2 linked regions of the Caldimonas thermodepolymerans genome follow. The protein of the gene in region 2 interacts with the protein of the main gene of each other region in a pairwise test. Links are inferred from orthologs where the notes say so. Each region holds a gene or a part of one and is shown on either strand. Other genes may lie near its edges.

Region 1 (3,800 bases), 1.6 Mb from region 2 along the record:
CGAGATCCTGGACAGCCGCGGCAACCCGACCGTCGAGTGCGACGTGCTGCTGGAATCCGGCGTGATGGGCCGCGCGGCCGTGCCGTCGGGGGCCTCCACCGGCTCGCGCGAGGCGATCGAGCTGCGCGACGGCGACAAGAACCGCTACCTGGGCAAGGGCGTGCTCAAGGCCGTCGAGCACATCAACACCGAGATCTCCGAGGCCGTGCTGGGCCTGGACGCCTCCGAGCAGGCCTTCCTCGACCGCACGCTGATCGACCTGGACGGCACCGACAACAAGTCGCGCCTGGGCGCCAACGCGACGCTGGCGGTCTCGATGGCGGTGGCGCGTGCCGCGGCCGAGGAATCCGGCCTGCCGCTGTACCGCTACTTCGGCGGTTCGGGCTCGATGCAGATGCCGGTGCCGATGATGAACGTCATCAACGGCGGCGCGCACGCGAACAACAACCTCGACCTGCAGGAGTTCATGATCCTGCCGGTAGGCGCGCCCAGCTTCCGCGAGGCGGTGCGCTACGGCGCCGAGGTCTTCCACGCGCTGAAGAAGATCATCCACGACAAGGGCATGAGCACCGCAGTCGGCGACGAAGGCGGCTTTGCCCCCAGCGTCGCCAGCCACGAGGCCGCGATCCAGCTGATCCTGGAAGCGATCGAGAAGGCCGGCTACACCCCGGGCGAGCAGGTCGCGCTGGGCCTGGACTGCGCCTCCAGCGAGTTCTACAAGGACGGCAAGTACCACCTCGAAGGCGAAGGCCTGACGCTGACGGCCGAGGAATGGACCAACGTGCTGGCCACCTGGTGCGACAAGTACCCGATCATCAGCATCGAGGATGGCATGGCCGAGGGCGACTGGGACGGCTGGGCCCACCTGACCCAGGCGCTGGGCCAGAAGGTGCAGCTGGTCGGCGACGACCTGTTCGTCACCAACACCAGGATCCTGCGTGAGGGCATCGAGAAGCGCATCGCCAACTCCATCCTCATCAAGATCAACCAGATCGGCACGCTGACCGAGACCTTCGCCGCGATCGAGATGGCCAAGCGCGCCGGCTACACCGCGGTGATCTCGCACCGCTCGGGCGAGACCGAGGACTCGACCATCGCCGACATCGCCGTGGGCACCAACGCCGGCCAGATCAAGACCGGCTCGATGTCGCGTTCGGACCGCATCGCCAAGTACAACCAGCTGCTGCGCATCGAGGAAGACCTGGGCGACGTCGCCAGCTACCCCGGCCGCGCCGCGTTCTACAACCTGCGCTGATCGGCGCCATGTCGGCCCGCCTCCTCACGCTGGTGCTCGCCGGGCTGCTGGTGCTCGTGCATGCCGAGCTGTGGTTCGGCAAGCACGGGGTGCACCGCGTGATGGAGCTGCAGGGGCGGCTGGCCGAACAGCGGGCGAAGAACGACCGCAGCCGCGAGCGCAACCAGCAGCTCGCGGCCGAGGTCAGCGACCTCAGGGAAGGGCTGGAGATGGTCGAGGAAAAGGCCCGCTACGACCTCGGCATGATCAAGCCCGACGAGATCTACGTGCAGCTGACGCCACCGCCGCGGTGAGCGCTTCGTTTCTTCCGCCTGCCCCCGTCCGCCCGGCCCTGCCGGGCGGCTTCACGTTGGCGGTGGCCGGGGCCACCGGCGCCGACGTGCAGGCCCTGTGCGCCGGCCTGCGCGAGCGGCTCGCATCCGGCACGGCCTGGCAGGTGCTCGACGTCACCGAGGCCCTGCTGGAGGGCGCGGCAGCCGCCCTGCCCGCGCCGGCCCGCTGCCTGCTCGCCGGCCTGGACGTGCTGCCGCCGGCACAGCGCCCGGCGGCCGAGGCGCTGGACCAGCGCCTGCGCGAGGCGCTGCAGCGCGCCGGATGGTCCTACGGCGTGGTCTACGGCCGCACCCCGGCCGAGCGCCTCGAGGCGGCCTGCCGCCTGCTCGCGCCCCCGTCACGGCGTCCCGGGACGTCATCGGAGTCGGCCCCTCGCCTGCGCCCCTGGTGCTGTCCGGAATGCCTGGTGCCCGAATGCGAGCACCGGCTGTTCCGGCTGCCGCGCCAGGTGCCCCGCGGTCACTGGATCGACGACGAGGACGGCGGCTGATTGCGCTCTTCGGTGAACAGGCCGCCCACGTCGACCGCGTCGAAGTGGTAGAGCGCGCCGCAGAAGTCGCAGCCGATCTCGACCCGGCCCTGCTCGGCGATGATGCCGTCGACCTCCTCGCGGCCCAGGCCCCTGAGCATCTGCCCGACGCGCTCGCGCGAGCAGCTGCAGGCAAAGCGCGGCCCGTGCTCGCCGGTCAGCGGCTCGAAGCGGCGCAGCGATTCTTCCCAGAACAGGCGGCGCAGGATGGTGTCCACGTCCAGCGTCAGCAGCTCCTCGCGGGTCAGCGACGCGGCCAGGTGCGAGATGCGGTGGTAGGCCTCGTCCAGCTCGGCGGTCTCCTCGCCGGCCCGCCCGCCCAGGTTGGCCTCGCCTTCGACCGGCAGGCGCTGGATCAGCAACCCCGCGGCCACGGTGTCGTTGGCGGCCAGCACCAGCGTGGTCTCGAGCTGCTCGGACTGCCGCATGTAGTGCTCCAGCACGTCGCTCAGGCGCTGCAGCGGCTCGTGCTGCGGGCCGTGCAGCGGCACCACGCCCTGGTAGGGCTGCTGGCCCGGCAGGCGGTCGCGCGGGTCCAGCGTGATCGCGCAACGCCCCTGCCCGTGCACGTTGACCAGTGCCTCGAGCTGCGCGGCCTCGTCGACCTCGCCGATCACCTTCGCGGTGGCGCGCAGGCTCAGGTCCGGCTGCACCTCGGCGACCGCGAGCTTGACGGGGCCGTCGCCGGCGATCTGCAGCACCAGCGCGCCGTTGAACTTGATGTTCGACTGCATCAGCACGCCGGCGGCGGCCATCTCGCCGAGCAGTTCGCGCACCGGCCGCGCGTAGCCGCCCGACTGCTCGCGGCGCTGCAGGATGTCCTGCCAGGCGTCGGTCAGGCGCACGATCATGCCCCGCACGGGCAGGCCTTCGAAGATGAACTTGTGCAGTTCGCTGTGGGAAAGGGTTGCGCTCAAGATGGGTCCAGGTTGGGGGTCAGCCGATCTTCTTCAGCTCGGCCTTGAATCGGCGGGCATTCTCGACATAGTGCCGCGCACCGAACTGGAAGGCGGTGATCTGCTCCGGGGTGAGCTGCTTCACCGCCCGCGCCGGCGCCCCGAGGATCATCGAGCCGTCGGGGAACTCCTTGCCCTCGGTGACCACCGCGCCGGCGCCGACCACGCAGTTGCGGCCGATCTTCGCGCCGTTGAGCACCACGGCCTGGATGCCGATCAGCGAGCCGTCGCCGATCGTGCAGCCGTGCAGCATCACCTGGTGGCCCACGGTGACGTTCTCGCCGATGACCAGCGGCTTGCCGAAGTCGGCGTGCAGCACCGAGTTGTCCTGCACGTTGGAGCCGCGCCCGATGCGGATCGATTCGGTGTCGCCGCGCACCACGGTGCCGAACCAGATGCTGGCGTCCTCGCCGATCTCCACGTTGCCGATCACCTCGGCGCTGTCGGCCACCCAGGCCGTTTCATGGATGACGGGGCGGATGTCGCCGAGCTGGTAGATCGCCATGCAGCACTCCTGAAGAACGTGTGATTCTAGGAAGAATCATGCGCCCGTCCGGCGCGCGGGGCCATGCAGGGAAGCACGGGGTTCAGCCCGCGACGGCGCGGATGCGCGGATGGCGGTGGAACAGCACGCCGACGACGGTGCCCAGCACGATCACCATCGAGCAGAACGCGCACACCGCCACCGGCAGGCCCCAGTGGTCGGCGATCCAGCCCATCGCCATCA
Region 2 (5,515 bases):
GTCGTGGTCGAGCAGGCTGCCCGGCAGGGCGCCCGCTGCGCGCGCGCCGAGCGCGACCAGCGGGGCCGGGACGGAGACGAAGCGCGCCGGGCCGAGTCCCATCGCCGTGCGCAGCCGGGCCAGCCAGTCGCGCAGCGTGACGGCCTCGGGCCCGACCAGCGGGACGCGGCCGCCCGGGGCATCGTCGTCCAGCAGCGCGACGATGGCCTGCACCGCGTCGTCGACATGCAGCGGCTGCACGAGCTGCCGGCCGTCGCCCGGCAGCGGGATCAGCGGCAGGCTGGCCAGGCGGGTGAACAGGCGCGCGCTGGTACCGCCCGGGCCGTAGATCAGCGACGGCTGCACGACCGCCGCCGAGGCGAGCGGCAGGCCGAGCAGGTAGTCGTCGGCGGCCTTCTTGCTGCGGTGGTAGGCGGAGGTGGCCGCCTCGTCCGCGCCCAGCGCCGAGACCTGCACCACGCGCGCGACGCTGGCCGCCGCGCACGCGGCGAACAGCGCGCAGGGGCCGCGCACATGGATGGTGTCGAAGCGCTGCGTGCCGTGCTCGCGCAGGATGCCCGCCGCGTTGATCACCGCATCGACCCCGGCCAGCCGCGGCAGCCAGTCCCCGACCTCGAGGTCGCGCGTGAAGTCGGCGGCGAAGTAGCGCAGCGGTTGCCCGTAGGCCGGCGTGGCCGGCGGATGGCGCATCGCGCAGATGACATGGTGGCCCGCAGCCAGCAGCGCGGTGACGAGGCGCCGGCCCAGGAAGCCGTTGGCGCCGGTCAACAGAACGATCACGTGTTGCCTCCCTTGGTGACGGTCGTACTGCCGGAACGGCCTTTGCCATCACTCAGCAAGCGATGTTCCGTCGCGTTGGACGAGGAGGCAGCCGGCATGCGGACCTGGAGCGAGGCACTGCGCGCAGCGTGGACCACCGGCGGCTGGGCGAGCCTGGCCTCGACCTGCGTGCTCGCCTGGCGCGGCCGGGCCGACAACGGCCGCATCTGGGGCGCGCTCAACGCGCCGGGCCACTGGGTGTGGGGCGACGCCGCCCTGCGCGAGGACGGCCCGAGCCTGCGCCACACCGGCACCGGGCTCGCAGTGCACCACCTCGCGTCGCTGTTCTGGGGGCTGCTGTACGAGCGGGCCTGCCCGGCGCCACGCCCGCGCGCGGTGCGGCGCCTGTGCGGCCATGCCGCCGCGGTGGCCTCGGTCGCGGCGGCGGTGGACCTGCGCCTTGCGCCGCCGCGCCTGACGCCCGGCTTCGAGCACCGCCTGTCGACGCACAGCCTGGTGGCGGTCTATGCCGCGTTCGCCGTCGGCATCGTGCTGGGCGGCTGGTGGGTCGATCGCCGGCACGGGGCTTGCCGGAAGCCGGCGTGCGCACGCGGCAACGCCCTCCCACCGCACCGGCCGCCTCGCTCGACGACCTGAGGGCGGACTGCCGGCGCGGCAAGGTGCTGCTGTTCGTCGGCGCCGGTGTGTCGCTGTCGCTCGGCCTGCCCGACTGGAGCGAGCTGATCGACCACATGGCGCAGGAACTGGGCTTCGAGCCGGACGAGTTCCGTGGCTACGGCAGCTACCTCGCGCTGGCCGAGTACTTCCGCCTGCATCACGGCGACGTCGCGCAGCTGCATCGCTGGATGGACCGGCGCTGGCACGACGCCGGCATCCGCGTGCAGGACTCGCGCGTGCACGAGCTGATCGTGCGCGGTGGCTTCCGCCTGATCTACACGACCAACTACGACCGCTGGCTGGAGCGTGCCTTCGAGCACCACGGGCGACCCTACGTGAAGATCGTCGACGTGGGCGACCTCGCGCACATCCGCCCCGACGCGACCCAGATCGTCAAGTTCCACGGCGACTTCGAGCGCGAGGACTCCATCGTGCTCGACGAGACCAGCTACTTCCGGCGGCTGGAGTTCGAGTCGCCGCTGGACATCAAGCTGCGTGCCGACGTGCTGGGGCGCTCGGTGCTGTTCATCGGCTACAGCCTCAGCGACGTCAACCTGCGCTACCTGTTCTTCCGCCTCGCCTGCCTGTGGAAGCAGGCCATGCCGGGCACGCCGCAGCCGCGCTCGTACATCTTCACGCCCGAACCCAACCCGGTGCAGCAGGCCGTGCTCGGGCAGTGGGGCATCGAGATGCTGTCGGTCGATGCGGGCGACCCGGGGCAGGCGCTGGCGGCCTTCCTGGAACAGGTGGTCGGGTAGCGCAGGCGGCGCCGGCCATGCCGGCCGGGCTGTGCCTGCGGGGGCGTTACAGACGCGCCTGCGTCCTCGCGGCGGAGTGGTCGCACACCTCGACCAACACTTTCACACCGCCTTGCAAGTCCTTATTTTTGCAACGTTTTTTGCTTCCCAATCTCTGCGAAATCTTTTGTAAGTACTTGATTTCATTGGAGATTTTTCACGCTTTGCCTTGACCGGCCACAAGGCGCGCGCTAAAGTGGGAGAAAGTGCACTTTAGTGGGTGATTGTGGCGAATTTTGTGTTCCAAGGCGCTTCGGCGCTCGCGCTGGACGCGAAGGGGCGGCTCTCCGTCCCGGCGCGGCATCGCGACGTGCTGATGGCCACGGCGCAAGGCCAGCTCACGATCACCAAGCATCCCGAAGGCTGCCTGATGGTCTTTCCCCGCCCGGCGTGGGAAAGCTTCCGCGACAAGATCGCGGCGCTGCCGATGTCGGCTTCCGGCTGGAAGCGCATCTTTCTCGGCAACGCCCAGGACGTCGAGATGGACGGCTCCTCGCGCGTGCTGATCTCCCCTGAACTGCGCGCGGCGGCCGGACTGACCAAGGACGTGATGCTGCTCGGCATGGGCAGCCACTTCGAGCTGTGGGATGCGGCGCGCTATGCCGCGCACGAGGCCGAGGTCATGCAACAAGGCATGCCCGACGTACTCAAGGACTTCACCTTCTGACGCGCGCCATGCAAGGGGAGCATGACACATGGCAGCACCGGACGGTCTTGCTGCACGAGGCCGTCGATGCCCTCGTGACCGACCCGGACGGTGTCTACATCGACGGCACCTTCGGGCGCGGCGGTCACACGCGGCTGTTGCTGTCGCGGCTCTCCGGGCGGGGGCGCGTGCTGGCGTTCGACAAGGATCCCGAAGCCGTCGCAGAGAGCACGCGGGTCCAGGACCCGCGTTTTTCAATCCAGCACGCCAGCTTCGCCGAGATGGGCGAGGTGTGCCGGCAGCGCGGCATCGCGCAGGTCCAGGGCGTGTTGCTGGACCTGGGCGTCTCCTCGCCGCAGATCGACAACCCGGCGCGCGGGTTCAGCTTCCGTTTCGACGGCCCGCTGGACATGCGCATGGACCCCACGCGCGGCGAGAGCGCCGCGGACTTTCTCGCGCGTGCCGATGAAAAGCAGTTGGCGGAGGTGATACGCAGCTATGGCGAAGAACGGTTTGCTGTATCGATTGCAAAGGCGATTGTGGCTCGCCGGGAAAGCGGGCGTCCTGTTCGAACCACAGGCGAGCTTTCCGAAGTCGTGGCTCGTGCGGTCAAAACCCGCGAGCCGGGCCAGGACCCTGCAACGCGCACATTTCAGGCTCTTCGGATTTTCGTCAACGCCGAGCTTGAGGAGCTCCAACAGGCCCTGAACCAGACGCTGGAGCTGCTTGCCCCCGGCGGCCGGCTGGTGGTGATCAGCTTCCACTCGCTGGAGGACCGCATCGTCAAGACCTTCATCGTGCGCCACAGCCGCCACCAGGTGGACCGCCGCGCGCCGTTCGCCCCGGTGCCCGAGCCGCTGCTCAAGGCGGTGGCCCGCATCAAGCCGGGCGAGGCGGAGGTCGCGGCCAACCCGCGTGCACGCTCGGCCGTGCTGCGCGTGGCCGAACGCACCGCGTGGAACGACCGGAGGCGTGCATGACCCGGCTCAACGTCGTGCTGTTCGTCGCGCTGGTGTTCAGCGGCCTGTACCTCGTGCGCGTCTCCTACGAGGCGCGGCGCCTGTTCGTCGAGGTCGAGCGGGCGCAGTCCGAGGAACGCGCGCTGGAGACCGAGTTCGAGCAGCTGCAGCTGGAAAAGCGCGCCCAGGCCACGCCGCTGCGCGTCGAGAAGGTGGCGCGCGAGAAGCTGCAGATGCGCACCGCCACGCCGGCGGTGACCCACTACGTGACGCACGCGGGCGCCACCGACGCGCCGCAGGCGGCCAGCGCGGCTGCCCCGGGAGGCCAGCCATGAAGTTCTGGCCGGCACGCAGGAGCAGTCGCGGCGACCGCGCGCGCCAGGCGCACGCGGTGCGCACCGTCATGTACGCGAGCAGCCCGCTGCTGGCGTCGAAGACGCCGCCGTGGCGCTCGAAGTTCCTGGTCGCCTGCATCGGCCTGGGCTTCTGCGTGATGGTCGGGCGCGCGCTGTACATCCAGGTCATCGGCACCGACTTCTACCAGCGCCAGGGCGAGAGCCGCTACGCGCGCACGCTGGAGCTGCCCGCCAACCGCGGCCGCATCATCGACCGCAACGGGCTGATCCTTGCCTCCAGCGTGCCGGCGCCGTCGATCTGGGCCATCCCCAAGGACCTGGAGGCCACGCCCGCGCAGCGGCGCCAGCTCGCGAAGCTGCTGGGCATGAGCGTGGCCGACCTGGACAAGCGCCTGAAGGACAACCCGAACTTCGTCTGGCTCAAGCGCCAGGTCGACGAGGAGGTCGGCGAGAAGGTCAAGGCACTGGGCCTCAAGGGCGTGCACCAGGTCAAGGAATACAAGCGCAAGTACCCCGAGGGCGAGGCGGTCGCGCACGTGGTGGGCTTCACCAACGTCGAGGACCGTGGCCAGGAAGGCATCGAGCTGGCCTTCCAGGAAGAACTGGCCGGTCGCAACGGCACGCGCCGCGTCATCAAGGACCGGCTGGGCCGCATCGTCGAGGACATCGGCGAGAGCGTGAGCCCGGTCGACGGGCAGGACATCGAGCTGTCGATCGACTCCAAGGTGCAGTTCTTCGCCTACCAGCGCATCCGCGACGCGGTCGCCGAGCACAAGGCCAAGGCCGGCTCGGTGGTGGTGCTGGACGTGCAGACCGGCGAGGTGCTGGCGCTGGCCAACTACCCGAGCTACACCCCGGGCGACCGGCGCAACCTGACCGGCGCGCAGCTGCGCAACCGCGCGCTGACCGACACCTTCGAGCCCGGCTCGACGATGAAGCCCTTCATCGCCGCGCTCGCGCTGGAGACCGGCCGGGTGCGCCCGCACACCGTGATCGACACCTCGCCCGGCTGGATGGTGGTGACCGGCGCGACCATCCGCGACTCGCACCGCTACGACGCGCTGACCGTGGAGCAGGTCATCCAGAAGTCCAGCAACATCGGCGTGGTCAAGATGGCCATGCAGATGCCCGCACGCGAGATGTGGGAGATGTTCACCGAGATCGGCATCGGCCAGCGCCCGCAGCTGCGCTTCCCCGGCGTGGTCACCGGCCGGCTGCGCCCGTACAAGACGTGGCGCCCGATCGAGCAGGCGACGATGAGCTACGGCTACGGCCTGTCGGCCTCGCTGTTCCAGCTGGCCCAGGCCTACACCGTGTTCG

What was found.
Region 1: the proteins of ftsL (region 2) and ftsB interact in binary tests that used the Escherichia coli proteins (3 or more experiments, as listed by UniProt). The link is inferred for Caldimonas thermodepolymerans from one-to-one orthologs.

What each region holds. Positions count from the first base shown.
Region 1 is NZ_CP064338.1:1,444,172-1,447,971, reverse strand. Bases 101-2,905 are described here. They hold ftsB (cell division protein FtsB), read left to right. Parts: upstream 101-1,263; coding sequence 1,264-1,548; downstream 1,549-2,905. Other genes in these bases: hslO (Hsp33 family molecular chaperone HslO), read right to left, coding at 2,048-2,905; IS481_RS06930 (hypothetical protein), read left to right, coding at 1,545-2,078; eno (phosphopyruvate hydratase), read left to right, coding at 101-1,255. Outside these bases: more of eno, read left to right, coding at 1-100; more of hslO, read right to left, coding at 2,906-3,034; IS481_RS06920 (gamma carbonic anhydrase family protein), read right to left, coding at 3,054-3,578; IS481_RS06915 (MFS transporter), read right to left, coding at 3,661-3,800. UniProt on the Escherichia coli protein: Essential cell division protein. May link together the upstream cell division proteins, which are predominantly cytoplasmic, with the downstream cell division proteins, which are predominantly periplasmic.
Region 2 is NZ_CP064338.1:3,008,465-3,013,979, reverse strand. The notes cover bases 2,607-5,515. They hold ftsL (cell division protein FtsL), read left to right. Parts: upstream 2,607-3,856; coding sequence 3,857-4,174; downstream 4,175-5,515. Other genes in these bases: IS481_RS14155 (peptidoglycan D,D-transpeptidase FtsI family protein), read left to right, coding at 4,171-5,515; rsmH (16S rRNA (cytosine(1402)-N(4))-methyltransferase RsmH), read left to right, coding at 2,910-3,860; mraZ (division/cell wall cluster transcriptional repressor MraZ), read left to right, coding at 2,607-2,901. Also shown: IS481_RS14180 (SDR family oxidoreductase), read right to left, coding at 1-780; IS481_RS18300 (hypothetical protein), read left to right, coding at 877-1,416; IS481_RS18295 (SIR2 family NAD-dependent protein deacylase), read left to right, coding at 1,362-2,195; more of mraZ, read left to right, coding at 2,473-2,606. UniProt on the Escherichia coli protein: Essential cell division protein. May link together the upstream cell division proteins, which are predominantly cytoplasmic, with the downstream cell division proteins, which are predominantly periplasmic.